One region of the Bradyrhizobium sp. BWC-3-1 genome, then DNA from elsewhere that is predicted to be linked to it. Evidence: predicted binding sites of a transcription regulator. Region 1 holds the regulator's gene; each other region holds the start of a gene.
The links. Region 1 encodes PhoB, which activates phosphate uptake and scavenging genes when phosphate is short. Its sites were predicted from a motif close to TGTCATNNANCTGTCAT; they were not measured.
Positions count from the first base shown of each region.

Region 2: the regulator PhoB is predicted to act here: its motif matches at 3,772-3,788, upstream of ugpB (sn-glycerol-3-phosphate ABC transporter substrate-binding protein UgpB).
Region 3: the regulator PhoB is predicted to act here: its motif matches at 3,339-3,355, upstream of RX329_RS15010 (UDP-2,3-diacylglucosamine diphosphatase).
Region 4: the regulator PhoB is predicted to act here: its motif matches at 3,091-3,107, upstream of RX329_RS15150 (YbhN family protein).

Region 1 covers NZ_CP136625.1:8,459,521-8,467,268, forward strand. Annotated here, with positions in the region: gene RX329_RS40445 (OpgC domain-containing protein) at 1-504, opposite strand, end outside; gene apaG (Co2+/Mg2+ efflux protein ApaG) at 709-1,101, shown strand; gene RX329_RS40455 (Hsp33 family molecular chaperone) at 1,163-2,182, opposite strand; gene argF (ornithine carbamoyltransferase) at 2,345-3,280, opposite strand; gene RX329_RS40465 (aspartate aminotransferase family protein) at 3,280-4,482, opposite strand; gene RX329_RS40470 (GcrA family cell cycle regulator) at 4,938-5,450, shown strand; gene phoB (phosphate regulon transcriptional regulator PhoB) at 5,688-6,395, opposite strand; gene phoU (phosphate signaling complex protein PhoU) at 6,418-7,134, opposite strand; gene pstB (phosphate ABC transporter ATP-binding protein PstB) at 7,145-7,748, opposite strand, start outside.
Region 2 covers NZ_CP136625.1:111,916-119,663, reverse strand. Annotated here, with positions in the region: gene RX329_RS00520 (sn-glycerol-3-phosphate import ATP-binding protein UgpC) at 1-618, opposite strand, end outside; gene ugpE (sn-glycerol-3-phosphate ABC transporter permease UgpE) at 624-1,472, opposite strand; gene ugpA (sn-glycerol-3-phosphate ABC transporter permease UgpA) at 1,472-2,353, opposite strand; gene ugpB (sn-glycerol-3-phosphate ABC transporter substrate-binding protein UgpB) at 2,401-3,717, opposite strand; gene RX329_RS00500 (CaiB/BaiF CoA transferase family protein) at 3,938-5,155, opposite strand; gene RX329_RS00495 (organic hydroperoxide resistance protein) at 5,331-5,756, opposite strand; gene RX329_RS00490 (MarR family winged helix-turn-helix transcriptional regulator) at 5,912-6,373, shown strand; gene RX329_RS00485 (GIY-YIG nuclease family protein) at 6,390-6,632, opposite strand; tRNA gene RX329_RS00480 (tRNA-Ala) at 6,738-6,813, opposite strand; gene RX329_RS00475 (TIGR02300 family protein) at 6,880-7,290, opposite strand; gene aroA (3-phosphoshikimate 1-carboxyvinyltransferase) at 7,403-7,748, shown strand, end outside.
Region 3 covers NZ_CP136625.1:3,135,114-3,142,861, reverse strand. Annotated here, with positions in the region: gene RX329_RS15025 (caspase family protein) at 1-326, shown strand, start outside; gene RX329_RS15020 (threonine/serine dehydratase) at 399-1,382, opposite strand; gene RX329_RS15015 (glycosyltransferase family 1 protein) at 1,446-2,489, opposite strand; gene RX329_RS15010 (UDP-2,3-diacylglucosamine diphosphatase) at 2,503-3,315, opposite strand; gene thiD (bifunctional hydroxymethylpyrimidine kinase/phosphomethylpyrimidine kinase) at 3,523-4,323, opposite strand; gene RX329_RS15000 (Lrp/AsnC ligand binding domain-containing protein) at 4,453-4,698, shown strand; gene RX329_RS14995 (c-type cytochrome) at 4,723-5,652, opposite strand; gene RX329_RS14990 (CHRD domain-containing protein) at 5,808-6,224, shown strand; gene RX329_RS14985 (cystathionine gamma-synthase family protein) at 6,302-7,597, opposite strand.
Region 4 covers NZ_CP136625.1:3,170,725-3,178,472, reverse strand. Annotated here, with positions in the region: gene RX329_RS15165 (EAL domain-containing protein) at 1-685, opposite strand, end outside; gene RX329_RS15160 (MFS transporter) at 798-2,201, opposite strand; gene RX329_RS15155 (ferritin-like domain-containing protein) at 2,355-2,861, opposite strand; gene RX329_RS15150 (YbhN family protein) at 3,278-4,360, shown strand; gene RX329_RS15145 (hypothetical protein) at 4,514-6,466, shown strand; gene RX329_RS15140 (MFS transporter) at 6,767-7,748, shown strand, end outside.

The DNA of each region.
Region 1 (7,748 bases):
CAGCGCCTGCACGATCGTGACGTCGGGCTGCTTGAGGAAATCCATGATGCCCATCTCTTCGGTGTAGAGCGGGTTCTCGAACCTGGTCGCGACGTAGGAGATTTCGGCAAGGAAGATCGTGAACAGGAAGACGTGGGCGACATAGATCTGCCAGACGCGCCGCAGGATGCGCGCGGTGGCGACGACGATGCCGGACTCCAGCATCGCCCGACCGTAGACGAAGGCGGCGGTATAGCCGGAGATGAAGATGAAGATCTCGGTGGCGTCGCTGAAGCCGTAATTGCGGATCGTGAACCAGGTCAGAAGGCTCGGCGGCAAATGGTCGATGAAGATCAGCCACAGCGCAAGGCCGCGGAATAGGTCCAGCCGGAGCTCGCGCTCGCCGATGGCGGGCAGCGAAATGGCCGGCGCGGCCGCGCGCCGCTTCGCTCCCGCGGACTTGACCTCCACAGGTTTAGCGGTTCCCGCGATCGTCGATCCCGTCACTTGGTCGGCAATGGTCATCGGGGGCCTAAAAACCCTTCCGCAAATCGCGACGTGGCAAGGAGTGTACCGGTCCGGCCGTCATCTCGCAAAACGACCGGATCACAAGCAAGTACATTTGCAAGCCCATTTGGACGTGTACTTCCCTGCGAATTCTGGCGGGACGATGTCGCCAAGGCGTCTCCGGCGTTTGGTTCCCGGGCGGTTTTCGGTATGATGGCAATCATGTACCGCGCCGTGACCCGCCAGATCGAAGTGACCGTCGAGCCGAACTTTGTTCCGGAGCAGTCGTCGGCTGACCGCTCCCGTTATTTCTGGGCCTACACCGTCGTCATCACCAATTCCGGCGACGAGACCGTGCAGCTCAAGACGCGGCACTGGATCATCACCGACGCCACCGGCCGGCAGCAGGAGGTGAAGGGCGAGGGCGTCGTCGGCGAGCAGCCGACGCTCGCGCCCGGCGAACGCTTCGAATACACCTCCGGCGTCCCGCTCACGACCGCCTCGGGCTTCATGACCGGCCGCTACCAGATGGTCAGCGCGACCGGCGAGCGCTTCGAAATTGACGTGCCGACGTTCTCGCTGGACAGCCCGGACAACAAGCGGGTGTTGAACTAGGGCAGGAGATGGTGGGCGCGCTCCGCTTTGGCCGACCCTATCGCACCTGCAGGCTAACGCCTTACGCGTCTTCCACGCCTGCTTCATCCGGCGTGAACTCGTACACCGAGCTGCAGAACTCGCAGGTCACGACGACCTTGTCGTCCTTGACCATCGCGGCACGGTCGTCAGACGAAAAGCTCTTTAGCATCGATGCCACCGCATCGCGCGAGCAGGAGCATTGCGCCTTCAAGGGCAGCGGATTGAACACGCGCACGCCGCGCTCGTGGAACAGGCGGTAGAGCAGCCGCTCCCCGGACAGCTCCGGATCGATCAGCTCAACGTCTTCGACGGTCTCGATCAGCGAGCGTGCCTCGACCCAGGCATCGTCTTCAGCGACGGCGTGCACTTCGACGCCTTCGGGCGCATCGCCGGGATGCAGATCGGCCTGCCGCGCACGCTCGGGCGCCTTCGGCAGGAACTGCATCAGCATGCCGCCAGCACGCCAGCGATGCTTGCCGCCGTCGTTCGAACGCCATTCCTCGCCGACAGCGAGACGCACGCGTGTCGGGATCTGCTCGGAGCGCAGGAAATATTCGTGAGCGGCGTCTTCGAGGCTGCCGCCGTCGAGCGCAACCAGGCCCTGGTAGCGGCTCATGTCGGGGCCTTGGTCGATGGTCATGGCGAGATGACCGTGGCCCAGCAGCGCGCCGGAATGCGTGCCAGTATCTTTGGCCTCGCCGAGGCGCGCGGCGTCGTAGCGCGCATAGGCGCGCAGGCGATCCGGCGCCTGATAGTCCACGACCAGGAACGACACCGGACCGTCGGTCTGGGCCTGGAGAATGAAGCGGCCCTCGAACTTCAGCGAGGAGCCAAGCAGCGTGGTCAGCACGATGGCCTCGCCGAGCAGCTTGCCGACCGGCGCGGGATAATCGTGCTTGGTCAGGATTTCGTCGAGCGCCGGACCAAGCCGCACCAGCCGACCGCGCACATCGAGCGCGTCGACCTCGTAAGGCAGCACGGCGTCGTCGATCGGAACCGCGGATGGCGCGCGAACCGGGCCTTCAGGCCCGGTTTTCATATCAGGGGATTGGGAAACCATGGCGCTTTATCTGGGGTCGGAAGGCGGAATTGGAAGGGGGGAGGGCTGCATCCAGAATGCAGCACGGATCGTACGCAAGCACGGCAAATTCGGTGTCGTCCTGGCGAAGGCCAGGACGACGATGAAGACCTACTTCGCCGGCACGGCGGATACCGGCCCGGATTACTTCACTGCGTCGAAGCACCAGGCCAGAATGCCCTTTTGCGCGTGCAGGCGGTTTTCGGCCTCGTCGAACACGACGGATTGTGGACCGTCGATCACCTCGTCGGTGACCTCCTCGCCGCGATGGGCGGGCAGGCAGTGCATGAATAGCGCATCCGGCTTGGCAAGCGACATCAGCTGCGCATTGACCTGATAGGGCTTGAGCACGTTGTGGCGGTGCTCGCCTTCCTTGTCGCCCATCGACACCCAGGTGTCGGTCACGACACAATCGGCGCCGCGCACGGCGGCTTCGGCATCCGTGCCGAGCATGATCGGCGCGCCGGTCGCCTTGATGAAGTCGCGCATCGCCTTTTTCGGCGCGAGCTCCGGAGGCGTCGCGACATTGAGCTGGAACTTGAAGCGCTCGGCGGCGTGCGCCCAGGAGGCGAGCACGTTGTTGTCGTCGCCGGTCCAGGCCACGGTCTTGCCCTCGATCGGGCCGCGATGTTCCTCGTAGGTCATGAGGTCCGCCATCACCTGGCAGGGATGCGAGCGGCGCGTCAGGCCGTTGATGACGGGCACGGTGGCGTTTGCCGCAAGCTCCAGCAGCGCATCGTGATTGAGAATGCGGATCATGATGGCGTCGACATAGCGCGACAGCACGCGCGCGGTGTCGGCGATGGTCTCGCCGCGGCCGAGCTGCATTTCGGCGCCGGTGAGCATGATGGGCTCGCCGCCGAGCTGGCGCATGGCGACGTCGAAAGACACCCGCGTCCGCGTCGAGGGGCGCTCGAAGATCATCGCCAGGGTCTTGCCTTCGAGCGGCCTGACCGGCTGATGCGCCTTCTGCTTCGCCTTCATCGCGGAGGACGCAGCGAGCATGCGCTTGAGCTCCGACAGCGGCAGCTCGTTGATATCGAGGAAGTGCTTCGGTGTTTTATCGGGCGACTTGCTCATCAGCTTGCCGCCCGCTTGTTGCCGGACAACGCGGTGCAGGCGCGCTCGAGCCGCCCGACGCTGTCCTCGATCTCGGCTTCGGTAACGATCAAAGGCGGCAGGAAACGCACGACATTGTCGCCGGCACCGACGGTGAGCAGCTTTTGGTCGCGCAAGGCTGCAACGAGATCGCCGGAGGGCACCACGGCCTTGATGCCGATCAGGAGGCCCTCGCCGCGCACTTCGCTGACGACATCGCCGTGACGGTCGATCACGGAGGCGAGCTTCTGCTTGAGCAGCAGCGACATCCTCTGCACGTGGTCGAAGAAGCCGGGCTTGAGCATGACGTCGAGCACGGCGTTCGCAGCCGCGATCGCGAGCGGATTGCCCCCGAAGGTCGAGCCGTGCGAGCCCGGCGTCATGCCGGACGCCGCTTCCGCGGTCGCAAGGCAGGCGCCGATCGGGAAGCCGCCGCCGAGCGCCTTGGCCAGCGACATCACGTCGGGTTCGACGCCAAGGCGGCGGTACGCGAACAGATCGCCGGTGCGGCCCATGCCGGTCTGCACCTCGTCGAAGGCGAGCAACAGACCCTTCTCGTCGCAGAGCTGGCGCAACGCCCTCAGGAAGGCGGGCGTTGCCGAACGCACACCGCCCTCGCCCTGGATCGGCTCGATCAGGATGCCGGCGGTCTGCGGACCGATTGCCTTTTTCACGGCATCGAGATCGCCATGCGCAACCTGGTCGAAGCCCTCCATCGGAGGGCCGAAACCTTCGAGATATTTTGCCGATCCCGTTGCGGCCAGCGTCGCCAGCGTGCGGCCATGGAAGGCGCCTTCGAAGGTGATCATGCGATAGCGGTCGGGATGACCCTTTGCGGCGTGATAACGGCGCACGACCTTGATCACGCATTCCAGCGCTTCGGCGCCGGAATTGCAGAAGAACACGAAGTCCGCGAAGCTTTCATTGCACAGGCGCGCGGCGAGCTTTTCGCCGTCCGGGCTCTGGAACAGGTTCGACATGTGCCAGAGCTTGGTGGCCTGCTCCTGCAACGCCGCGACCAGCGCCGGATGGGCATGGCCGAGCGCATTCACCGCCACCCCGGAGGTGAAATCGAGATAGCGCTCGCCATTGGTCGCGATCAGCCAGCAGCCTTCGCCACGCTCGAAACCAAGGTCGGACCTGGCGAAAACGGGGAGCAAATGCGGCGCTGCGCTGTTAGTCATGATGGTCACTTGAATGTTGCGGACGGAGTGAGCGTGCATTGCGCAACGCACCATCGACCGGCCCGGAAAACGAAACGTGCCGCCTCTTGAGGGCGGCACGTGCGACTATCTTAGGCCTGGTGAAACGGGTGTCAATGCCGCCCGGAAAGCCTCGCGAAACGCTGAATCCGTAGTCTTGCGGTGCCGATTTTGCGGGATTTGGCCACGGAACATGTGGAAGCGAGTCGGCGGACTCTTGCGCGGGAGTCACGCCATATTGTAGCGTTTGGATTGTCAGATACGACATCTCGTGCAGTGGTTCTGATCTTTAAGTCCTTATGTACCGGCGTAAACGTTCGGGCGTTCAAGACGCGCCCGGCGAGCCTTAAGGGATTCTGGCGGCACGGGTTTTTGAAGGCTTAGGCATTCGCTGCGAGGCCCCAGGATGGCTGGCGCGCAGCGAGGGAAAGGGTGCAATGACGGTTTTGACCTGGTCCGATGATCGCGTCGAGCAGCTGAAAAAGCTCTGGGAGGCCGGACTTTCGGCCAGCCAGATCGCGGCGGAGCTCGGCAATGTGACCCGCAATGCCGTGATCGGCAAAGTGCACAGGCTCGGCCTTTCGGGCCGCGCCAAGAGCCCATCATCGGCAGCGCCGCGGCCGCGCAAGGCGCGCCCCGCGCAGCACATGATGCGGGTGAGCCGCCCGATCTCGCGCGGCAACACCGCGCTGGCGCAGGCCTTCGAGGTGGAGGCTGAGCCGGATCCGGTCACCTATGACAACGTGGTGCCGATGAGCCAGCGGCTGTCGCTGCTGGAATTGAACGAGGCGACCTGCCACTGGCCGGTCGGCGATCCCTCGAGCCCGGACTTCTTCTTCTGCGGTGGAAGGGCGCTGTCCGGACTGCCCTATTGCGCTCAGCACTCGCGCGTTGCGTACCAGCCGGCGTCGGATCGGCGCCGCGCACCGGTAAAGCCGGGTCCCCGTTAGTCGTCACGCGAAGACAGTTCAACAATTTCAGTGTCGTCCCGGCCTAGTGCGCAATTGCGCACAGGGGGCCGGGACCCATACTCCGAGCACGCAATAATCGTGCGGAAGGGGTCACTCCGAGTCTTCGCCAAACCACGTTCGGTGGTTATGGGCCCGGATCAGCGCTCGCTTCGCTCGCTTGTCCGGGACGACGGCTGAGAATGCAGGGACAGCTCGCCAACAAACAAGCCTGCAACCCTACACCTGCTCTGCCTTGGCAAACCGATCATCCAGCGCGTAGCCGGCGCCGCGGACGGTGCGGATCGGGTCCTGCTCGCGGCCGAGATTGAGCAGCTTGCGCAGGCGGCCGATATGCACGTCGACGGTGCGCTCGTCGATATAGATGTCGCGGCCCCAGACGCTGTCGAGCAGCTGTTCGCGCGAGAACACCCGTCCCGGGTGCTCCAGGAAGAACTCCAGCAGGCGATATTCGGTCGGACCGAGATCGATCGGCCGGCCCGAGCGCGCCACGCGGCGCTTGTCACGGTCGAGCTCGATGTCGCCAAAAGCAAGGACGGTGGCGAGGCGCTCCGGGCTCGCGCGCCGCAGCAGGCCTTTCACGCGCGCCAGCAGCTCCGGCACCGAGAACGGCTTGACGATGTAATCGTCGGCGCCGGTCGCAAGACCCCGCACCCGCTCGCTCTCCTCGCCGCGCGCGGTGAGCATGATGATCGGGAGCTGCTTGGTCTCGGGACGGGTGCGAAGCCGCCGACACAATTCGATGCCTGACAGGCCCGGCAGCATCCAGTCGAGCACGATCAGATCGGGGATGTGCTCCTTGAGGCGGGTGTCGGCGTCGTCGCCGCGCATCACCGTCTCGACGTCATAGCCGTCGCCTTCGAGGTTGTAGCGGAGAAGCTCGGTCAGGGCTTCCTCGTCCTCAACCACCATAATGCGTGCGCCCATCGGGTCGTCGCTCCTTAAATCTTCAGGTGTTCGGTACCGTGTTGGCAAAGGTCGTCATGTCGCCCTTCGGCCGCTTGTCGGTGATCGCCTGGCCCTCGATCATGTAGAACACGGTCTCGGCGATATTGGTGGCGTGGTCGCCGATCCGCTCGATGTTCTTGGCGCAGAACATCAAATGGATGCAGAACGAGATATTGCGCGGATCCTCCATCATGTAGGTGAGGAGTTCGCGGAACAGCGAGGTGCAGATGGCGTCGACTTCCTCGTCGCCCTTCCACACCGCCATCGCCGCCGGCAAATCATGCGCGGCATAGGCGTCCAGCACCGACTTGACCTGCTGCTGCACGAGGTCGGTCATGTGCTCGAGGCCGCGGAACAGCTTGAGCGGATGGAAGTCCGTCTCCAGCGCCGCAACCCGCTTGCCCATGTTCTTGGCGAGGTCGCCGATGCGCTCGAGATCGGTCGCGACGCGCATGGCGCCGACGATCTCGCGCAGATCGACCGCCATCGGCTGGCGGCGGGCGATGGTGAGCACCGCACGCTCCTCGATGCGCTTCTGCAGCGCGTCGAGCTCGGTGTCGATGGCGACGACGCGCTGGCCGAGCGGGACGTCGCGGCGGATCAGCGCGTCGACGGACTCGACGATCATGCGCTCGGCGATGCCGCCCATCTCGGCGACCAGGCGAGTGAGTTCCTGGAGGTCGGTGTCGAAGGCCTTTGCGGTATGTTCAGAACCCATGTCGCGTCTCCTAGCCGAACCGGCCGGTGATGTAATCCTGCGTGCGCCGATCGGACGGCGACGTGAAGATCTTGCTGGTGTCGTCGAACTCTATCAGCTCGCCGAGATACATGAAGGCGGTCTTGTCGGAGACGCGCGCCGCCTGCTGCATGTTGTGGGTGACGATCGCAATCGTGTAATCCTCGGACAGCTCCTGGATCAGCTCCTCGACCTTGGCGGTCGAGATCGGGTCGAGCGCCGAACAGGGTTCGTCGAACAGAATCACCTCGGGCCTCACCGCGACGGTGCGGGCGATGCAGAGGCGCTGCTGCTGGCCGCCGGAGAGCGACAGGCCGGAGGCGTTGAGCTTGTCCTTGACCTCGTTCCACAGCGCGCCGCCGCGCAGCGCCTTCTCGACGCGGCCGTCCATCTCGGACTTCGAGATCTTCTCATAGAGACGGATGCCGAACGCGATGTTCTCGTAGATCGTCATCGGGAACGGCGTCGGCTTCTGGAACACCATGCCGACGCGGGCGCGCAGCAAATTGAGGTCCAGCCTGGGGTCGAGAATGTTGGTCTGATCGAGCATGAGCTGACCGGTGGCGCGCTGGCCGGGATAGAGGTCGTACATCCGG
Region 2 (7,748 bases), 420 kb from region 1:
CACGAGAATGTCGGCGAGCGTCATCGCCTCCAGCTGGTCGTGGGTGACGTAGACCGAGGTGGTGTTGAGCCGGCGCTGCAATTTGCGGATCTCGACCCGCATCGCGATGCGGAGCTTTGCGTCGAGGTTGGACAGCGGCTCGTCGAACAGAAACACCTTCGGCTGGCGCACGATGGCGCGGCCCATGGCGACGCGCTGGCGCTGGCCGCCGGAGAGCTGGCGCGGCTTGCGCTCCAGCATCGAGGTGAGCTCGAGCACGCGGGCGGCTTCGTCGACGCGGGTCTTGACCTCGGCCTCCTTCATGCCGCGGTTGCGCAGGCCGTAAGCCATGTTGTTGAAGACGCTCATATGCGGATAGAGCGCGTAGTTCTGGAACACCATCGCGATGTCGCGGTCGGCGGGCTCGATCTGGTTGACGATGCGGCCGCCGATGTCGATCTCGCCGCCGGTGACGGTTTCGAGGCCTGCGACCATGCGCAGCAATGTCGACTTGCCGCAGCCGGAGGGCCCGACCAGCACGCAGAACTGGCCGTCGCCGACATCGACGTTGACGCCCTTGATGGCCTCGAAGCCGCCGGGATAGGTTTTGCGGACGTTGCGCAGGGTGACGTTAGCCATGGGATTTACTTTTCCGTCTCCACGAGTCCGCGCACGAACAATTTCTGCATCACGACGACGACGAACACCGGGGGCAGCATCGCGAGCACGGCGGTCGCCATCACGATCGGCCATTCGGTCAGCGCGTCGGTGGTGGTGATCATCTTGCGGATGCCGACCTGGATGGTCTGCATGTCGTCGCGGGTGGTGATCAGCAGCGGCCAGAGATATTGATTCCAGCCGAGGATGAAGAGGATCACGAACAGCGCCGCCATGTTGGTGCGCGACAGCGGCAGCAGCGTATCCCAGAAGAAGCGCAAGGGACCGGCGCCGTCGATGCGCGAGGCTTCCAGCAGCTCGTCCGGGACGGTCATGAAGAACTGGCGGAACAGCAGCGTCGCGGTGGCCGAGGCGATCAGCGGCAGTGACAGGCCCGCATAGCTGTCGAGCATGTGCAGATCTGCGACGATCTTGTAGGTCGGATAGATGCGCACCTCGACCGGCAGCATCAGCGTGATGAAGATGATCCAGAAGATCGGCATCCGGAAGGGAAAGCGGAAATAGACGATCGCATAGGCGGAGATGATCGAGATCGCGATCTTGCCGACCGCGATCAGCAGTGCCATCACCAGCGAGTTCAGCATCATGTTGCCGACGGGCTCGCGGGTCGATCCGCTCGTGCCGACGAAAATGGTCTGGTAGTAGACCTCGAAGAAATGACCGCCCGGCAGCAGCGACATCTGCCCGTTGGCGATCAGCGCGTTGTCCTGGGTCGAGGCGACGAACGCGATGTAGACCGGGAAGGCGACGACCGCGATCCCGATCCAGAGGATGATGTGGGCGATGTAGCGCCGGAAGCCCTCTTCCTCGACCATCAGTAGGTCACCTTGCGTTCGACGAAGCGGAACTGGATTCCGGTGAGCACGATGACCATGACCATCAGGATCACCGACTGCGCCGCCGAGCTGCCGAGATTGCCGCCGAGCAAGCCGTCGGAATAGACCTTGTAGACCAGCGTGACCGTCGACGTTCCGGGACCGCCGCGGGTCATCGTGTCGATGATGCCGAACGTGTCGAAGAAGGCGTAGACGATGTTGACCACCAGCAGGAAGAAGATGGTCGGCGACAGCAACGGGAAGGTCACGGTCCAGAACCGCCGCATCGGACGGGCGCCGTCGATCGCGGCGGCCTCGAACACGCTCTTTGGGATCGCTTGCAGGCCGGCGAGGAAGAACAGGAAATTATAGGAGATCTGCTTCCACGCGGCGGCGAGGATGATCAGCGCCGCGGCCTGGTCGCCGTCGAGCAGCGGATTCCAGTCGACGCCCATATTGCGCAGATAGCGCGAGAGCACGCCGAGCGAGGGATGCAGCATGAAGATCCAGAGCACGCCGACCACGGGCGGTGCCACCGCATAGGGCCAGATCAGGAGCGTGCGGTAGAGCATCGAGCCACGCAGCGGCTTGTCCGCCATCACGGCGAGCAGCAGCGCAAAGGACAGCGACGAGACGGCGATGGCGAACGAGAACAAGAAGGTCCGGACGATCGCCTCGAAATAGGCTGCGTCCTTGAACAGCTCGACGTAATTCTCGAACCAGACAAAGGTGGTCGACAGACCGAACGCATCCTGGAGCAGGAAGGACTGGATCACCGCCTGCAGGGCCGGCCAATAGAAGAAAATCAGGACGATCGCGAGCTGCGGCGCAACCAGCGCGTACGGTAACAGTCTTGACTGGAAGATGGCTTGCTTTTGCATGATGCCAGCAGAGCGGCAGGCCGGGTCGCGGCCTGCCGCTCATTGCCTCACTTGACGGCGGTCTTTTCGAACTGCCGCAGCATCGTGTTGCCGCGCTCGACGGCGGCATCGAGCGCCTGCTTGGCGGTCTTCTTGCCGGCCAGCGCCTGCTCAATCTCTTCCGACCAGACGTCACGCAGCTGCACCATGTTGCCGAGGCGCAGACCGCGCGAATTCTCGGTCGGCTCCTTGTTGGTCAGCTCGAGCAGCGGGGTCTCGAGATAGGGCTGATCCTTGTAGAAGCCTTCTTCCTTCGCCTTGGCGTAGGCCGCCTTGGTGATCGGCAGGTAGCCGGAGGCCTTGTGGATGTAGACCTGGCGATCGGTGTCGGAGAGGAAGGTCAGGAATTTCGCGACGCCCTTGTATTCCTCGGCCGACTTGCCGCCCATCACCCACAGCGAAGCGCCGCCGATGATCGAGTTCTGCGGTGCGCCTTTGACGTCGGGATAATACGGCATCGGCACGGCGGTGAAGTTGAACTTGGCCTGCGCCTTGACGTTGCCGAAGAAGGCCGACGAGGTCAGGTAGATCGGGCACTCGCCCGAAGTGAAGCGGCCTTCGCCGGTGTTGGTGCGGCCGGCGTAGTCATAGGTCTTGGTCTTCTGCAGCTCGACCAGGGTTTCGAGATGCTTGACCTGAAGCGGTCCGTTGAACTCGAGCACGGTGTCGAAGCCGTCGAGGCCGTTGGCCTTGCTGGCGAGCGGCACGTTGTGCCACGCCGAGAGCTGCTCGAGATTGACCCAGGTGATCCAGGAGCCCGAGAAGCCGCAGGTGTCATGACCGGCAGCCTTCAGCTTCTTGGCGGCCTCGAACGTTTCGGGCCAGGTCTTCGGGATCTCTACGTTCGCCTTCTTCAGCTCGTCGAGGTTCACCCACATCACGGTCGAGGACGAGTTGAAAGGGAAGGACAGCATCTCGCCCTTCGACGTCGAATAATAACCGGTGATGGCGGGCAGGTAGATCTTGGGGTCGAACTTCTCGCCGGCGTCGGCCATCAGCTTGTAGACGGGCTTCACGGCGCCGGTCGCGGCCATCATGGTCGCGGTGCCGACTTCGAACACCTGCATGATGTGCGGGGCGTTGCCGGCGCGGAACGCCGCGATGCCGGCGTTCATCGTATCGGGATAGTTGCCCTTGTAGGTCGGGATCACCTTGTAGTCGCTCTGCGACGCGTTGAAGTCGGTGGCGAGCTTGACGATGACGTCGTTGTTGGCGCCGGTCATCGCGTGCCACCACTGGATTTCGGTCACGGCCAAGGCCGGCGAGGCCGATAGTCCAACCGTGAGTGCAATAGCGGCAGCCGCTCCAAAATGTCGAAGAGCCATCAAGTAAACCTCCCTTGGGCCGTCAAAAATGATCGCTTGCGCTAGCAGCGCCATATGACGTTCACATGACTGTGTAAGCGGCCGAAACGAAAGCGGCAAGCGCTGGAAAAGGGAAGCCGTCAAATAGGCGAATGCCGCGCGCGCAGCGTCCTCCGTTCGCGGTGCACAGAGCGCCCGCACCGCACTGCGGCATTGCCGTGGGATGTGGAAGGCGAGGGCGCTAGCGCTTGCGCTCGGGGCCGCAGACAGTGCCCTGCTCGACCATCGCGTCGATCTCGGACCTGGAGTAGCCGAATTCGCCCAGGACCTCGGCGGCGTGCTCGCTGAATTTCGGCGGCAGGCGCCGCAGGCTCGGCTTGCTGCGGTCGAGCCGGATCGGCGACGCCACGCCTTTGTACCAATCCTTCTCGATAATATCGCCGCGCGCGATCGTGTGCGGGTTGGTCAATGCCTGGTCGATCTTCTGCACGGGGCCGGCGGGCAGGCCCGCGGCGAGCAGGCGATTGCACAGCGGCTCGGCCTCGTGCTGGCTGAACACGGCGGCAAGCTCGGCCCGCAGCGCCTCGCGATTGCCGATGCGATCCTTGTTGCGCGCAAAGCGCGGATCGGTGCCGAGCTCGGGCTTGCCGATCTCCTTGGCGAGCTTGCGGAAGGTGCCGTCATTGCCGACGCCGATGAAGATGTCGTCGGTCTTGGTCGGGAAGATCGCATAGGGCACGAGGTTGGGATGCTCGTTGCCGGTGAGCGACGGCGGCTTGCCATGCATGAAATAATTCGCGGTGTGCGGATGCATGATGGCGAGACCGGTCTCGTACAGCGTGGTCTCCAGGAACTGGCCCTGGCCCGAGCGCTGCCGCTCCGACAGCGCCATCAAGATGCCGATCGCCGCATAGAGGCCGGTGCCGATGTCGACCAGCGGCACGCCGATCCGCATCGGTCCGCTCTCGGGCGAGCCGGTCGCCGCGATCATGCCGGTCATGGCCTGGATGATGGCGTCATAGCCGGGATTGCCGCCGCGCGGGCCGTCGGCGCCGAAGCCGCAGATCCGGCAATGCACGAGGCGCGGAAATTTCTCGCGTAACACCTCGTTGCCGATGCCCCATTTCTCCAGCGTGCCCGGCTTGAAGTTCTCGATCAGGACGTCGGCGCTCTCCAGCATCTTGAGCAGCACGGTCCGGCCGCCCTCGGAGGCGAGGTCGAGGCCGATCGAGCGCTTGTTGCGGTTGATGCCGATGAAATAGGCCGCGTCTTCCTCGTGGAAGGGAGGGCCCCAGTCGCGTACCTCGTCGCCTGCGGGCGGCTCGACCTTGATCACGTCGGCGCCATGGTCGGCGAGGATCTGGGTGCAATAGGGGCCGCCGAGCACGCGCGTCAGATCGATGACGCGCAGGCCGCTCATTGCACCCATGGCAGCTCCAGAACTGGCGGCTTCAGTCATGCCTTCGCGTCCCCTGTGTCGATGTGATCACAGGCCTAACGAGGTTCGTCCGAGCCGGCAATGGCTTCGCGCGTAGGGCGTCATGCAGGCCGCTCGCCGCAATCCCGCGAGATGGCAAATAAAGGGAAGCGGCCGGCCCGGGGGTATCCCGGGCCAGCCGCTTCACCGAAACCGGTCAGACCACCGTCAGGCGGACGTCGACATTGCCGCGCGTCGCGTTGGAATACGGGCACACCTGGTGCGCCTTCTCGACCAGCGCCTCGGCTTCCGCGCGGGCGAGGCCTGGCAGCGAGACGGCAAGGTCGATGTCGAGACCGAAGCCGCCGGCCGCGCGCGGGCCGATGCCGACGGTCGAAGTCACGGAGGCGTCGGCCGGAACCTTGGGGCCGCCCTGCGAGGACACGAACTTCATCGCGCCGATGAAGCAGGCGGCATAGCCCGCAGCAAACAGCTGCTCGGGATTGTTGCCGGCGCCGCCTCCGCCGCCGAGCTCCTTCGGCGTGGTGAGCTTGACGTCGAGCGCGCCGTCGAGGGTCGCGGCATGGCCGTCGCGGCCGCCGGTGGCCTTTGCGCTGGTCTTGTAGAGGACGTTCACTGACATTTTTGTCTCCCTGTGTTTTCGGGGTGGGGGCGCCATCTTTATCGCAAGCAATTAGATTGCGCGCAATTGAAATTATAGCGTCTCACATTTAATTGTTCGCAATTGAATGTAGCGACGGCCGGCCCCAGAATGGAGCAAGTCCTGTGAGATTCTCGATGCCCCGGAAACATTCGGCAGCGGACGCGCCGCTGCGCCTCGACAACCAGATCTGCTTCGCGGTCTATTCCGCCGCGCATGCGTTCAACCGCGTCTACAAGCCGCTGCTGGACCGGCTCGGCCTGACCTATCCGCAATATCTGGTGATGCTGGTGCTGTGGGAGCGCGACGACGTGCCGGTCAAGAGCATCGGCGAAAAGCTGCACCTGGATTCGGGCACGCTGACACCGCTGCTCAAGCGGCTCGAGGCGGCCCACCTCGTCAAGCGCACGCGCTCGAGCGAGGACGAGCGTCAGGTGCTGATCGCGTTGACGCCGCAGGGCCAGGCCTTGAAGGACAAGGCGCGGGCCGTGCCGCAATCGATTCTGGCGGCATCGGACTGCTCGGTCTCGGAGCTTGTCGCGATGAAGGACGAGATTGTGGCGTTGCGCGATCGGTTGAATGCGGTGATCGGGGAGTAGGGTTAGAGGTGCGCTCTTAGGACAGCCGCTTCTTTGTGAAGGCTCGGCCGGAGTGAGACTTCAGGTAGGCTTCAAAAGCGAGCGCTTTGTGCTTGTCAGGGAAGGCGCAGTACCAGATCAGCTTCCAAGGCTTGAACTTGGCAGTGTGGGTGGATTTGCCAGCATTGTGCTCTGGAAACCGGCGCTTCAGATCTTCCGTAGCCCCAACGTATTCCTGCTCGGGAAATTCGATGCTGCGGAGGATGTAGACGTACCACATTGACGATTATCGCCCGGGCAGCCGCTGCGTGGGAGTCTCACCAGTCCACGCTTCGCCCTTCGAGCTCCGCGCGGCTGCGCCACGCGTAGCCCGAAGGGCGAAGCGTGGTGGAGCCAGGCGGGATCGAACCGCCGACCTCTTGCATGCCATGCAAGCGCTCTCCCAGCTGAGCTATGGCCCCTTAACCGTCCGACGCGCCTTGGGCGACGCGTCGGGAAAGACCCAGAACCACAGTTCTGGAATTATCTCAAGTCTCTTCGTCACCGCCGACATCACCAATGATGTCGGTGACGTCCTCATCGCCTTCTTCGTCGTCGGCGATAAAGGTCGAATCATCGTCGTCATCGTCCTCGATAGTTTCATCGACTTCGATGTCGTCCTCGGATTCGGGCACGACGGCCTTGACCTTGCCGGTGTTCTCCTCGGCATCGGCCTCCTCGAGCGAGACCTCCTCGACCTCCGCCGGCTCTGGCGTGGCGTCGGCGGCAGCGGCTGCGTGACGGGCTTCGGCACCGCGGGGTGCGCGAGCCGGCGCGATGGGCGCGATCGGCACGACTTCACCGGTATAGGGCGAGATCACCGGATTCTTGTTGAGGTCATAGAACTTTTTGCCCGTGGTCGGGCAAATACGTTTAGTTCCGAGTTCGGACTTGGCCACGGCAGAGGAATCCTGGAAATGTCTGAAAAGCGGTGCTTCACTTGGCTAGTTGGCGGCCCGCTGTCAATAGCGCATTGCGGGAGAACGACATGCCCGTGACGGCGGGGAGACCATGTGGTACCTGCCCCGCGAGTCCCGCAGGGACGTTTCGGGCCTACCCAAGGACACAAACTTGACCGATTCCGACAAGCCGACGCCGCTCCAGTCGCGCGCCAGCGGTCCCCTGACCGGGAAAGTAAGGGTGCCCGGAGACAAGTCGATCTCCCACCGTGCCCTCATCCTCGGCGCGCTCGCGGTCGGAGAGACGCGGATTTCGGGCCTCCTGGAGGGCGAGGACGTCCTTAACACCGCCAAATCCATGCAGGCGCTCGGCGCCAGGGTCGAGCGTACCGGAGATTTCGCCTGGAAGGTGAACGGCGTGGGTGTCGCAGGCTTCGCGGAGCCCAAAGCGCCGCTGG
Region 3 (7,748 bases), 3.4 Mb from region 1:
CCGGCACGGCCAACGGCACAAGCAACGGCACAACCAGTGGCAATCCTGGCAAGATCGTGAGCATGCCGGTCAATGTCGGCAAGGGCGGCACGACCATCGATACGAAGCCCGTCAACGTTCAGACGCAGAACAACCCGATCCGCATCAACAACGGGGCGAAGATCAGCAACAACCCCGTGAACAAGGTGCAGGTGCAGAACAACAACCACCCGCAGTTCAATGAGACCAACCGGATCGTCAACAACGGCAGCAACAACTTCCGGCAGTCGATGAACCAGAGCCAGGGTGGCAACGGCGGCAACAACCACCGCGGCTTCATGCACTGATCGCGGTCGGCCACACACGACAAAGGGCAGAGCGGAGACGCTCTGCCCTTCTTGATGTCAGAAGATTGATTATCAGGCCACCAGCTCGGCAAACAGATCAGCGTCGACATTGCCGCCGGAGAGCACGATGACGACGTTCTTGCCGGCCACATCAAGTCGTCCCGCAAGCAGCGCGGCCAGGCCCACCGCTCCGCCCGGTTCGACCACAAGCTTCAGCTCGCGATAGGCAAACGCGACGGCCGCGCCGACTTCCTCGTCCGAGGCGGTCACGCCGCGCGCGAGCAGCTTGCTGTTAATCGCAAACGTCATCTCGCCGGGTATCAGGGCCATCAGCGCATCGCAGATGGTGCGGCCGGCGGGTGCGTGCGGCTCGCGATGGCCCGCGGTCAGCGACAGGCCGTGATCGTCGAACGCGTCGGGCTCGGCCACCACGATCTCGGCCAGCGGAAAACGCGCCTTCACAGCCGTTGCAACGCCGGCGATCAGGCCGCCGCCGGAGGCCGGGGCGACCACGATGTCGGGGCTGAGGCCGAGCGCCGCCATGTCCTCGGCGATCTCGCGGCCGGCGGTGCCTTGGCCCGCGATCACGAAGGGATCGTCATAGGGCCTGACCAGCGTCGCGCCGCGCTTCTCGGCGATGCCGCGCGAGATCGCCTCGCGGTCGTCGCGGTCGCGGTCGTACAGCACGACCTCGGCACCGTAGGATTTGGTACGCTCGCGCTTCGACAACGGCGCATCCGCGGGCATCACGATCGTCGCCTGCATGTCGAGGATCTTTGCCGCCGCCGCCACGCCCTGGGCATGGTTGCCGGAGGAGAACGCGACCACGCCGCCGGCGCGCTTGTCCTGCGGGATCGAGGCGACCTTGTTGAAGGCACCGCGAAACTTGAACGAGCCGGTGCGCTGGAGCATCTCCGGCTTGAGATAGACCTTTGCACCGACACGCTCGTTGAGCACGGGAAAGGACAACAGTGGGGTGCGGACGGCGAAGGGTGCGATCACGCGTGCTGCGGCGTCGATATCGGCAGGGCCGATCGGGAGAAGCTGTTCTGTCATGCCTGAATGTTATCGCGCCGGATGAGGCGCGGGCAAGGCATCTCCGCGCGAGGCTTTGGGCTCTCAAGCGACGAATCGCGCCGGCTCCGCCCCGTTCCGGCCCGGCAGCACCGCGCCGACCGCCAAAATGCTGTCGATAAAAGCCCGGGCCGAGGCCTCCCAGGTGTAGTTGGCGGCGAATTCCACGCAGTCCTGCCGGCAGATGTCGAGCGCGGCGAAGCAGGCGCTGCGCAGATCGTGATCGAGCGCGCCGACCGGCGCATCGCCGATCACGTCGCGGGGGCCCTTCACCGGAAACGCCGCGACCGGCAGCCCACTCGCCAGCGCTTCGAGCAGGACCAGGCCGAACGTGTCGGTCTTGCTCGGAAACACGAAGACATCGGCGGCAGCGTAGATGTCCGCCAGCTCCTCCCCATGCTTTTCGCCGAGGAAGATCGCGTCCGGATAGGCCTCCTCCAGCGCGACACGCGCCGGACCATCGCCGACGATCACCTTGGTGCCGGGCAGGTCGAGGTCGAGGAACGCCTCGAGATTCTTCTCCACGGCAACGCGGCCGACCGAGAGGAACACCGGCGCCGGCAGGCAGAGATCAATCGCGCGGGGATGGAACAGATGGGGGTCGACGCCGCGCGGCCACAGCACGACATTGTCGAAGCCGCGCTCGGTCAGCTCACTGGCGAGCGCCGGCGTCGCCGCCATCACGGCGCGGCTGGGGCTATGGAATCGGCGCAGCGCCCGCCAGATCAGCGAGCCCGGCACCGGCACGCGGGCGCGGACATATTCGGGAAAGCGGGTGTGGAAGCTGGTCGTGAAGGGCAGCTTGCGCTGCCGGCAATAGCGGCGGACCATCAGGCCGATCGGCCCCTCCGTCGCGATGTGGATGCTGTCCGGGCGCGCCTCTTCGATCAGCTTCGCGATTCTGCCCGGGCGCGGCATGGCCACCCGCACGTCCCGATAGCTCGGCATCGCAAAGGTGCGGAACGATTGCGGCGTCAGGAACGAGAATTCGACGTCGAGACTTTTGGCGGCGTCGGCAAGCTTGGTCAGCGTCCGAACCACACCGTTGACTTGCGGGTGCCAGGCGTCGGTCGCGACCAGGATGCGCATCAGGCTGCCTTTGTCATGCAGCTCTGGCTGCGACCTGCGGGACCTGTGCCGGCTTCTCGGCCTGGTCCGCCCAGGTGATGATCTCGAAATGGCCGTCGTCGTGCTCGACCAGCGCCGTACAGCTCTCGACCCAGTCGCCGCAATTCATGTAGCGGATTCCGCCCTCGTCGCGGATCACCGCGTAATGGATGTGACCGCAGATCACGCCGTCGGCGTCGTGGCGCCGTGCCTCGGCAGCGAGTGCCTGCTCGAATGCGCCGATATAGTTGACGGCGTTCTTGACCTTCTGCTTGGCCCATTGCGACAGCGACCAATAGGGCACCTTGAACATGCGCCGGAAGAAGTTGACGAAACGATTGAGCTGAATCGCGAAATCGTAGGCCTTGTCGCCGAGATGGGCGAGCCAGCGTGCGTTCTGCACCACGAGGTCGAAGATGTCACCGTGGATGACGAGATAACGCCTGCCGTCCGCGCCGATGTGGACGGTGTTCTCGACCACGTCGATGCCGCCGAAATGCGTGCCGTAATAGTTACGCAGGAACTCATCGTGATTGCCGGGGATGTAGATGACCTTGGCGCCCTTGCGCGCCTTGCGCAAAAGCTTCTGCACGAGGTCGTTATGCGATTGCGGCCAATGCCAGCTCGATTTCAGCGCCCAGCCGTCGACGATATCGCCGACGAGATAGATCGTGTCGGCATCATGGAAACGCAGGAAATCGAGCAGAAGATCGGCTTGAGAACCGCGGGCTCCGAGATGAACGTCGGAGATGAACAACGTGCGAAAGCGCCGCTCCGGGCTCTCGTCACTCACATCGTAACTTCCCATGCGCCAGCCTGTAACAATGTCCCGTGACAGGGGGATGACCAATCGAACCTTTGAGGCACCCTCAGATACGAATCGCGCTTGCCTCGCCCAAACCGCGATTATCAGTCGCATGCGACAATCAGGCGACATGGCGTCGCGGCAGCCTCCGCAAGAAGCCGGAACTGCATGGGCTCGATGGGTGAACGGCGGCGCGCTCGCGAGCGGCGTTCAGTAAAATTTATGGAAATGATGGATCGGGCCGTGTCCGTGGCCGACGCTGAAGCGGTCGGCGGCGGCGATCGCCGCGCTGATCCAGGTCTTGGCGTTGCGCACGGCGCGCTCGAGATCCTCGCCTCTGGCGAGCCCTGCGGCGACCGCCGAGGACAGCGAGCAGCCGGTGCCATGGGTGTTGCTTGTGGCAACGCGCGGCGCGGCGAGCGCGATCGTGGTGCTGGCATCGACGAGATAATCGATACTCTCGGCGCCCTCGCCGTGGCCGCCCTTGATCAGGACCGCACGACAGCCGAGCGCCAGCAGCCGGCGCCCCTGGCTTTCGATCTCGGCCTCGCTGGCCGCGACCGGCTCGTCGAGCAGAGCCGCGGCCTCGGGCAGATTGGGTGTGATCACCGAGGCCAGCGGCATCAGCTTGATGCGCAGGGCATCGACGGCATCGGACGCCAGCAGGCGATCGCCCGACGTCGCCACCATCACGGGATCGAGCACGATATGCCCGGGCGCCCAGCGCGACAGCGCGACCGCGATCGCATCGATGCTGGCGGCTTGCGCCACCATGCCGATCTTGACCGCGCCGACCTCGAGATCGGAAAACACCGCGTCGATCTGCGCGGTGACGAATTCGGCGGGCACCGCGTGAATGCCGGTGACGCCGCGGGTGTTCTGCGCCGTCAGCGCCGTGATGGCCGAAGCGCCAAAAACGCGGAGCGCGGCGAAGGTCTTCAGGTCGGCCTGGATGCCGGCGCCGCCGCTCGAATCGGAGCCGGCAATGGTCAGCGCTACGGGTGTCGTCATGGGGCGATCTTCAGCGTTTTCGAAGCCATGGCCCGTCCTAGCGCGCCTCTCCCAGCCCAGCAAGTTCGCTTGCTAAATCCGGCCGGGTTTGGCCTATTAGCCGTCAGATATGCTTTCGGAGTGACCGCGATGGTTCCCTTTTTCGTCCAGATCAAATGCAAGCTCGGCCAATCCTATGTGGTCGCCAATGCGCTTGCCGAAGCCGAGATCGCTTCCGAGATCTATTCCACGGCCGGGCAATACGACCTGCTGGTGAAGTTCTACGTCGACAACGACACCGATATCGGCCACTTCGTCAACGAGAAGGTGCAGGTGCTGCCCGGCATCCAGGACACCCTCACCATCATCACCTTCAAGGCGTTTGGCGCGAGTTGACCGTCCGAAAACGGGCAGGCCCGATCAGGTGCCGCCCTCCTTGCGCTTGGGACGCGGCGGACCGTCCACCGGCGGCAGCGATTTGAGATAGTCCGCCATCGCCGCGAGATCGTCGTCCGGCAGTTGCGAGGTGTTCTTGATCACCCGCGTCATCGCGCCGCCGACGCTGTCGCCGTCGGGCAATTCGCCGGTCTTCAGGAAATAGGCAATATCCTTCGCGCTCCACTCGCCGAGGCCCTTCTGGGTGATGTTGGGCACCCATCCCTCGCCTTCCGGATTGGGACCGCCGGCGAAGCGTTGTCCGGCCATGATGCCGCCAAGCGCGTTGCGCGGGCTGTGGCATTCCGCGCAATGGCCAAAACTGTTGACGAGATAGGCGCCACGATTCCACTGCGGCGACTTCGCGCTGTCGGGGACGAAGGGCTTGTCGTCCAGAAATAAGAATTTCCAGATGCCGACGTTGCGCCGGATGCTGAACGGAAAGCGCACGTCGTGGTCGCGCACCTTGCCTGCGACGGCCGGCAGCGTTTTCAGGTACGCAAAGAGATCGAGCACGTCCTCGCGCCTGGCGTGCTGATAGGACGTATAGGGAAAGGCCGGAAAATAATGCCCTCCATCCGGCGAGACCCCGTGCATCACCGCATTGACGAATTCGGCGTCGTTCCATTTGCCGATGCCATCGGTCGGATCGGACGAGATGTTCGGCGCATAGAACGTTCCGAACGGCGACTTGATCGCGACGCCGCCGCCGAGCCTGAGACGATCGGGCTGGTCGGGGACGGCATGGCATGAGGCGCAGCCGCCGGCGTTGAACATCACCTGGCCATTGGCAAGATCAGGGACGCGGGCAGGCGGGGTGCCGACGGCCGCCCCCACCGGCGCGCTGAGCCACCAATAGACGCCGGCTGTGGCGAGTGCGGCGAGCAGCGCCACGGAGATTGTTCGTCGCAACATGCGGTCCTTTCGTCGTCGCGGCGAAGCTTATGACCGATGTCCTCGCGGCTCCAGCCACGAAGAATTTAGCCCACCGCAGCATGAAACGGGAATAAACTGCAATGCCGGCTGTTGGAAGTTTGGCAGCCCAAACGGGTTCAGCAGGGAGAAAAATCATGAACAAGATCGTCATCGCCATGTCAGTGCTTGGCGCCGTTGCTTTTGCGGGTTCGGCCAGCGCCGAAAAGCTGAAAGCAACGCTCGACGCCAAGTCCGAGGTCCCCGCAACGACCAGCAGCGGCACCGGAACGGCCGATCTGGATTACGACGCCGCCAGCAAGAAGCTGTCCTGGAAGGTCACCTATTCCGGCCTGTCCGGCCCCGCCACCGCCGCCCATTTCCATGGACCTGCCGAGCCCGGCAAGAACGCCGGCGTTGCGATCCCGATCCCAGGCGCTGCCACCAGCCCGGCCGAGGGCTCGGCGACACTGACCGACGCGCAGGCCGCCGATCTGCTGGGCGGCAAGCTCTACGTCAACATCCACACCGCGGCCAATCCGGGCGGCGAGATCCGTGGTCAGGTGACGAAGTAAGCTTCCCACAGACCAACAAAAAGGGCGGCTGCCATCGCAGCCGCCTTTTCCCATTTTCCGTAGCGCTGGCGCAGGCGTCACACCTCAGGTTCGGCCGCGTTCAGCGCCTGCGCGAGGTCGGCGATCAGATCCGACGGGTGTTCGATGCCGATCGACAGCCGGATCGTGGAATCGAGCACGCCGATCTTCCGGCGGATGTCGGCGGGAACGCCGGAATGGGTCATGGTGGCAGGCAGGCTCGCAAGCGACTCCGTTCCACCAAGGCTCACCGCCAGCTTGAGGATTTGCAGCGCGTTGAGGAACTTCATCGCCGCGGCCTTGCCGCCGACGATGTCGAACGAGAACGTGGACCCTGCCCCCGAGCATTGCCGCGCGAACACAAGTCCGTCCGGCGACGCCGCGTCGTGATGACCGAGATAGTGCACCTTGGCCACTTTGGGATGATCGCGCAGATAGTCCGCCACGAGGCGCGCATTCGTATCCGCCTTTTCCATGCGCAGGCTCAGCGTCTCGAGCGAGCGGTTGATCATCCAGCAGGAATGCGGATCGAGCTGGGTGCCGATGGCGCCCCGCAGCGCCTTGATGCCTTTCACCACCGCCTTCGCGCCGAGCGCGGCGCCCGCGATCAGATCTGAATGACCGCCGACGTATTTCGTGAGCGAGTACAGGGAAATATCGGCGCCGTGCTCGATCGGTCGCTGAAACACCGGCCCGAGCAGCGTATTGTCGCAGGCGATGATCGGAACGTGTCCTTGGGTCTTTCCGATGCTCTCAGCGACACGCCGCATCACCGCGATGTCGACCAGCCCGTTGGTCGGGTTGGCCGGGGTCTCGATCAGGATCATCGAAACCCGGCCCTTGCGCATGGCCTCCTCCGCGGCCTGGCTGACCACGGCTTCATCGACGCCATCGGCGAAGCCGACGGCGCCGATCGACAGACGCGCAAGCGTATTCGTCAGCAGCGTTTCCGTGCCGCCGTAGAGCGGCTGCGAGTGCAGAATGACGTCGCCGGGGCGGACGAACGCCAGGATCGTGGTCGCGATGGCCGCCATGCCGGATGAGAACAGCGCACAGCTCTCGGTGCGCTCGTAGATCGCGAGCCTGTCCTCGACGATTTCGCTGTTGGGGTGATTGAAACGCGAATAGACCAGGCCCGCGCCCATCCCTTCCGGCGGCTCACGCCGGCCGGAGACGAAATCGAAGAAGTCCTGCCCGTCCTCGGCCGTCTTGAACACGAAGGTCGAGGTCAGGAACACCGGCGGCTTGACCGCGCCTTCCGACAATTGAGGATCGTAGCCATAGGTCAGCATCAGCGTTTCCGGATGCAGCATATGGTTGCCGATGTGCGTCTTAGACGGGAACGGTTTTACCATGGCTTGTCTCGCTGTTGCTGATTGAGGCGCTCGCCGCGGGTAGGAACTCCTGATGTCGTGACGCAGTCAGGAGCGAGATGCGTCAGCGTCAAAAGCTCACGCCAATGCCGCGGCGGCTGGAGCAAAGATAGCTGCTCCGGTAGCGATCCGT
Region 4 (7,748 bases), 3.5 Mb from region 1:
CGATGATCGCAACTGCGGCACCCGCGGTAAGAAAGGACAACGAGGCCGGCGGGATCGATAACCCGCTGATCGCGAGCGTCGGATCCGGCGTCAGAACGACAGCGCCCATTGCGGTGAAATGATGTGCGACGATGGCGACCGTCAGCAGTGTGCTTGCGGTCAGCGCGTGGAAGAGGTCGTCGCGCCGCGCAGCGACGAACAGCGCGAGCGCCGCGAAAACAATTCCGAACAGTACCGAGGCGGCAACCGTGCTCCCGATCCAGTCGACCCGTGCCGGCATCTCCAGCGCCGCCATTCCGGTATAATGCATCGTCGCGACCGCGGCGCCGACGATGGCGCCGCCGAGCACGATCCACGGCGCGCGCACGGAAGATGCCGCAAGACTCAACCCCACGAAGGTTAAGGAGATCGCGAAGATCAGGGAAAGGATCGTCACCGGGATGTTGTAGGCGCCGGCACCGCCCGGCCCGTAGGCGAGCATCGCAATGAAATGCGTCGCCCAGATGCCGCATCCGCTGACGGCGGCATCCAGGGCGATCCAGACCAGACGCCCGGAGCCGTGCGTCGCGCGCGCCCGGTGAAACAGGCTGATCGCCGCCGCGCTTGCGAGCAGGCACACCGCGCCACCAAGCGCGACGAGCCGCCAGTCGTGCTCCTCGGTGAGACAGTAGAGAACTTGATGCATTGCGGGCCCCTATCGACCCGCACTTGAACCGACAGAGATGGACAGTCGGTAACCGGCTACGTGCCTGTTTCGGGGATGGTGAACGGAAGCTGTGTTCAATCGCTCGGATTGTTCATCCGCGCGAAGGCGCGCCGAGGCCGATCACGGCGGCGGCGAGCAGCAGCACGGCCGCCGACACGACCAGCGACAGGTGCAGGCCGGTCACAAACGCGCCTTCCGAGGCCACCAGCGAACCGAACAGCGCAACGCCGAGCACGCTGCCTGTCTGCCGCGTCGCGTTCAGGACGCCCGCCGCGATGCCGGAGCGTGCCTTCTCGACGCTGCCCAGCAAGGTCGAGGTCAGCGGCGGCACCAGCAGCCCAAGTCCGCTGCTGATCGCGATCATCTGCGCAAAGATCGCCCAATAGCTTGTGCCGGCCTCGATCCACAGCAGGCCGAGACAGCCGAGCGCCGAGACGCAGGCTCCGACGACGATGGTCGGGCACGGGCCGATACGCTCGGCGAGGCGCGGGGCCAGCAGATTGACCGGCAGCACCACCGCCATCATCGGCACGAAGGCGAGACCGGTCCACCACGCCGACAGGCCGTTGATCCTCTGGAAGTAAAGGCTGAGCACGAAGATCAACCCGTAAATCGCGACGTTCACGAGCAGGCCGACGAGCGCGGTCAGGCTGAACAGCCGGTGATCGAACAGGGACAGGGGCAGCATCGGCTGCGTCGCGCGGCTCTCGCGCCAGACGAACAGCACCGCCAGGAGAGCGGCTGAAGCGAACGCCGCGAGCACAGCCGGATGCTGCCAGCCAAGCGCGCCCCCCTCGATGATCGCGCCGGCGAGCGCCCCCAGCGCACCAATTGCCGCGAGCTGGCCGGGCAGATCGATCTCGCGTGAGGGCGCGCGCGTGGTCTCGGTCGCATAGCGCCTACTCAGCCAAAGGCCGATGAGGCCGATCGGAAGGTTGACGAGAAAGATCGCGCGCCAGCCGACCAGCGTGATCAGCGCGCCGCCGACGAAGGGGCCCGCGGTGAGCGCGAGGCTCGCACCGGCCGCCCAGATCGCGACGGCGCGGCCGCGCTCGCGGTCGTCCGGATAGGCATGATTGAGCAGGGCAAGAGAATTCGGCACCAGGATCGCCGCCGCCAGGCCCTGGACCAGCCGCGCCCCAATCAGCACGGTCGCATTGGGCGACAGCGCACAGGCGAGCGAGGCCGCGGTGAAGATTGCGAAGCCCGCCATGAAGACGCGCTTGGCGCCGATGCGGTCGCCGAGCGCGCCGGCCGTCAGGATGAAGGCGGCAAACGCAATGGTGTAGGCGCTGACAACCCATTGCAGCTCAGCGACGCCGCCGCCGAGCGTCCTGCCCATCGCGTCGAGCGCGGTGTTGACGATGGTGACGTCAAGTTGCACCACGCCATAACCAAGGCTCATCGCGGCAAGGGTGAGGGACGTTGCAAGCCGGGAGCCGGAATGCGGCACGCCGGCTTCGAAGGCTTCGTATCTTGCGGTGCTTACTCGCATGCTGCCATCTCGGTTGCCGCCCCATGCGAACGATACGCTTCCAGCCCCTCGTCATGTTACGACAAGGATCGAATGATGGATGCGTGACGGATGCGTCATGTTCGAGCGTCGCGCGGATGGCCGCGCGACGCTCTATTCTGGCTACGCCTGGCCTCAGCTCGCAGCGCGCAGATTCACCTTGCTCTCGGCGATCGTGGTCAGCTTCTTGTCGGTGGCCTTCTCCTCCTCGAGCGTCTTGGCGAGCACGCTGGCGCAGTCGTTGCGGCCGAGTTGCTTGGCCCAGGCGATCAGGCTGCCGTAGCGGACGATCTCGTAATGCTCCGCCGCCTGTGCCGCGTTGATCAGCGCGGCGTCGAGCACCGCCTTGTCGGCGACTTCGCCGGCGGTCTCGTCGGCTTCCTCGATGATGCCGTCGATCGCGGGGCAATCAACCGCCTTCACCTGCGCACCGTGCATCTTGAACACTTCCTCGAGGCGCTTGACGTGCTCCCTGGTTTCTTCGAGGTGCGTCAAAAAGCCCTGCTTCAGCTGCGGATCGGTCGCCTTATCCGCCATTTTCGGCAGAGCCTTGGTGAGCTGCTGCTCGGCGTAATAGATGTCCTGGAGCTGATGCACGAACAGGTCGTTCATGGTTTTGATGTCTTTTGTGAACAATCCCATCGGTCCGATCCTCTCGGGTTGTGGGAACACGGAGGCACCGGCTTGCAGGAGAAGCCGGTTATTCCGCCATGTTCGATTGCTGATGCGGCACTAACCAGCGCACGGCATCGTCGTTCCAAAAAAGCCCTCATCTCTTGCGCTGGAACAATGCCGGCCATGCAGGATCTGAGACTATGTCACGGACGGACGCGACCGATCCCCCGACTCATATGCTTAACGCGCGTCCGATGTGAACCGCGTATGACAAAGTGGCTGGTCCAAGGCAGAACCTATCCTTGTCAAGGGCTGCACAAGTCACTGTTTTTGCCTTAAATGAGCTACATCATGTCTAGCGATCCAAGCCCACATCGGGCACTGATCGCATCCGACCGGCCAATGTCTGGCCTGGTCGGTCTTGCCCCCCGCCGGGAGGATGAATGCACGGACTGCTGACCGCGCTGAAGCGCGGCTTCAAGAGATGGATCGGCTGGCGGCGACTCGGCGTTGCGGCGAGCGTCTTCATCATCGCGTTCGCGATCACCACACTGGTACGGACGCTGAAGGGCATCGACACCGGGGTCATCCTGACCGCGTTGACCGAGATCCCCCGCGGCAATATCGGGCTGGCGGCGATCTGCGTATGCTTCGCGTTCTGTACGCTGACCTTCTACGACTTTTTTGCACTGCGAACGATCGGCAAGAAGCACGTGCCTTATCGCATCGCAGCGCTCTCCAGCTTCACGTCCTATTCGATCGGCCACAATATCGGCGCCACCGTCTTCACCGGCGGCGCGATCCGCTTCCGGATCTATTCGGATTACGGGCTGAATGCGATCGACGTCGCAAAAATCTGCTTCCTGTCGGGCCTGACCTTCTGGCTCGGTAACATCTTCGTGCTCTCGATCGGCATGGCCATCCATCCGGATGCCGCCTCCTACATGGATCAGCTGCCGTCGTCGATCAACCGGCTGATTGCGATCGGCGGCCTCGCCTCGATCGGCGCCTATCTGGTCTGGCTATGCATGGGCGAGAAGCGCCGCGAGCTTGGCCAGAAAGGCTGGAAGGTGGTGCTGCCCTCAGCGCCGCTGACGCTGGTGCAGATCCTGATCGGCGTCGTCGATCTCGGATTCTGCGCGCTGGCGATGTACCTTCTGGTGCCGGCCACTCCGCAGATCGACTTCCTGTCGCTCTCCGTGGTGTTCATTTTGGCGACTTTGCTCGGCTTCGCCAGCCACGCCCCCGGCTCGCTCGGCGTGTTCGACGCCGCCATGCTGGTGGCGCTGCCCGAATTCGGCCGCGAGCAGCTTCTGGCCACGCTCCTCGTCTTCCGCATCCTCTATTTCGTGATCCCGTTCGGTCTTGCCATCTCCATCATGGGCGCACGCGAGCTCTGGATGAATGTGGTGGAGCCCTGGCAGGAGCGCCGACGGCTGGCGGAGGCCTGTGCGCAGGCCAACCTGCCCAAGCAGGTGGCAGCGATGGAGCGCGAGCGGTCGCTGCGGCAGGCCAGCAAACGCTAAGCGTGATCCGGAAAAGTGCGAAGCTGTTTTCCGAAAAGATCATGCTCCCACGATAGTCCGCTGGACGCCGGCCCGCAAAACCGTAGACCAATGTTGCAGGCGGAGAGCAGCTCTCTTATTTCCGCCTCAACTTTGCCGTTGAAGACGCGGGCCATGATCCCTTTCTTCCATCGCCGTTTCCTCGCCGGTGCCCTGCTGCTCGCCGGGCTCCTCACCGCCTTCCCGCCGGAGCGGACGGCCGCGCAGGACGCGGGCGCCATGCAGATCAGCTGGGAGGTGCGCAACCGCTTCCGGCTGTTCCGCGAGGAGCGCGACTTCCTGCTCCATGTCGAGAACGCGCGTAACCGCAGCATCCTCGCCGCCGAGCAATCGCTAGAGCTCCAGAGCGAGGGCCGCGGCTGGGCCCGCAACATGGTCAACCGGCTCTGCATCGACCTCCAGGGCCGGGTCAACCAGCCCTGCACCCGCGACAACACGAAGGAAAACTACCTCACCCCCATCGACCATCCCGTCACCGTGCGCCTCGCCGGCCCGGTGCCGGTCGGCGCCACCTGCGCCTGGTCGTTCGACGACGGCGACGGGCCGCAGCAATCCACCTTCGACTGCGCCGAGCCGATCAATCTGCGGGTCCGCTACGGCAAGCAGACGGTCGCGAGCGTCGATGTCTCCTCCGGCTCCGATCCGACCCAGCGGGTCCAGACCGAGATCCAGGTCCGCGACATCTTCGTCGCTGGCCTCGGAGACAGCATCGCCTCGGGCGAAGGCAATCCGGACCGGCCGCTGGCGCTGTCGGACGAAGGTTTTTGCTTCCGCTCCTATCTCGGCACCGCCGGCGCGCAGTATTATCGGCCGAGCCGCGCCGGCTTCAAGGGCGGCCGCGCCTGCGAAGCGCCGGATACGCTTGCCAACTGGCAGCGCTACAGCGCCCTCTGGTTCAACTCGCCTTGCCACCGATCGCTCTACAGCTACCAGGCCCGCACCGCGCTGGCGCTTGCGGTACGCTACACCCACGTCGCGGTGACCTTTCTGCCGCTCGCCTGCACCGGCGCCAGCATCAGCGACGGGCTGCTCGGCTCGCAACGCGCCCGCGAATGCCCGCCCGGCAAGACCGGCGTCTGCAACATCAGCGTGAACGCGCAGGTCGCCGAGCTGCGCGAGGCGCTGACCGCCGCCAGGAAACGCCAGCCCGAGCGCACGCTCGACCTCGTGCTGCTCTCGGTCGGCGCGAACGACGTCTATTTCTCCGGCCTCGTCGCCGACGTGATCGTCGAGACCGCAACCGAGCGCGCGATATTCCGCCGCTCCGGCGTGATGGCGAGCGTCGATGATTCCCGCGATGCGCTGGCGCGCGAACTGCCGCAGAATTTCGTCAAGCTGCGCGAGGCGCTGAAGCCGCTGGTCGGCGGCGACCTCTCGCATGTGGTCTACGTCTCCTACGCCAACCCGGCGCTCGCCGATGGCGGCGTGCCCTGCCGCGGCGGCCGCGCCGGCTTCGACATCCATCCGTCCTTCAACGCCGATCCGCAGCGCCTCGCCCGCGTCTCGACTTTCGTCGACACTGAATTCCTGCCGCAACTCAAGGGGCTCGCCACCTGCACCCGTGGCGCGCTGTGCCGCGATCCCGAGGCCGACCGCATGACCTTCGTGGATTCGCATCAGGCGGCGTTCGCCGATCACGGCTTCTGCGCGCATTCGGGCAACGATCCCGAATTCGACCGCACCTGCTTTGCCGAGAACGGCCAGAGCTTCAATCCTGACATCGTGAGTGCGGCGAGCCAGCCGATGCTGTGCGGCCGCGGCGCCTCCGAATTCCGCGCCTATTTGCCGCGCGCGCGGTGGATCCGCGACGCCAACGACAGCTATTTCGCCGCGATGACCTATCCGCAAGGCCTACCGGCGGCGAGCCAGCCGACCGACATTCACGACGCGACCTGGGGCGTGCTCTCCGCCGTCTATGGCGGCGCCGTGCATCCGAGCGCCGAAGGCCACGCCGCGATGGCGGACGCGGCACTGCCGGCCGCAAGCGCCGTGCTGGGTCTGGATGCGGCACCGCCGGGCGTGACACGCGGGCTGCTCGCGCCGCTGCTGCCGGCCGCGCGGCAGTAGACGCGCGCAGCCTCTACCCGCACACTGTCATCGCCCGCGCAGGCGGGCGATCCAGTACTCCGTGACAGACGTGATTGAATCGAGACGTCGCGGCGTACTGGATTCCCCGCCTTCGCGGGGGAATGACAACGGCGCGCGTGGTGCGATCGGGTTCGCCGTCACTTCAGTCGTTCCTCCCACCTGCCGTTCCATCAATCCAAAAGCAGCATCGATCGATACTGCCTTGAACTTGGACACTTTGCCGCGCGCGCCTCTAGGAGTCGCAGTGGGGAAACGTTTCGAGTTCTAAGGAGGCGCGCAATGAGCGCAGTGATGTCCGCAGCGGATGTGAGAAGGTCTCGCGTCAGGCTGTTCATCGTGACCATGTTGTTCCTGGTCACGACCGTCAATTATGCCGACCGCGCCACGTTGTCGATCGCGGGGCCCGCGCTCTCCAAGGAGTTGCACCTCGATCCCGTCGCGATGGGCTACATCTTCTCGGCGTTCGGATGGTCCTATGTGATCGCGCAGGTGCCGGGCGGTTGGCTGCTCGACCGCTACGGCTCCCGGCTTGTCTATGCCTTCAGCATCATCGTCTGGTCGCTGTTCACGACGATGCAGGGCTGGGTCGGCTTCTTCAGCGCCGGCACCGCGATCACAGTGCTATTCGGCCTACGCTTCCTCGTCGGTATCGCCGAAGCGCCGTCTTTCCCCGCCAACGCCCGCATCGTTGCGGCCTGGTTTCCGGGCAATGAGCGCGGCACCGCGTCTGCGTTCTTCAATTCCGGGCAGTATTTCGCCACCGTGATCTTCGCACCCTTGATGGGCTGGATCGCGCACGACTACGGCTGGCGCTACGTATTCTTCGTGATGGGCGCGCTCGGAATCGTCATGGGCCTGGTCTGGATCAAGACCGTCTATGGGCCGAAAGAGCACCCCGGCATCAACGAGACCGAATTCGATTACATCAAGGCCGGTGGCGCGCTGGTCGACCTCGACGCTCCCAAGGAAGAGCGCGCGCCCGAGCCCGGCTCCGGATGGGACCATATCCGCCAGCTGCTTTCCAACCGCATGATGCTCGGCGTCTATCTTGGCCAGTACTGCATCAACACGCTGACTTATTTCTTCCTGACCTGGTTCCCGGTCTACCTCGTCAAGGAGCGCGGCCTGTCGATCCTGCAAGCCGGCTTCGTCGCGACGCTGCCGGCGCTGTGCGGCTTCATCGGCGGCGTGCTCGGCGGCGTCATCTCCGACGCGATCCTGCGCAAGACCGGCTCGTTGACGATGGCGCGCAAGATCCCGA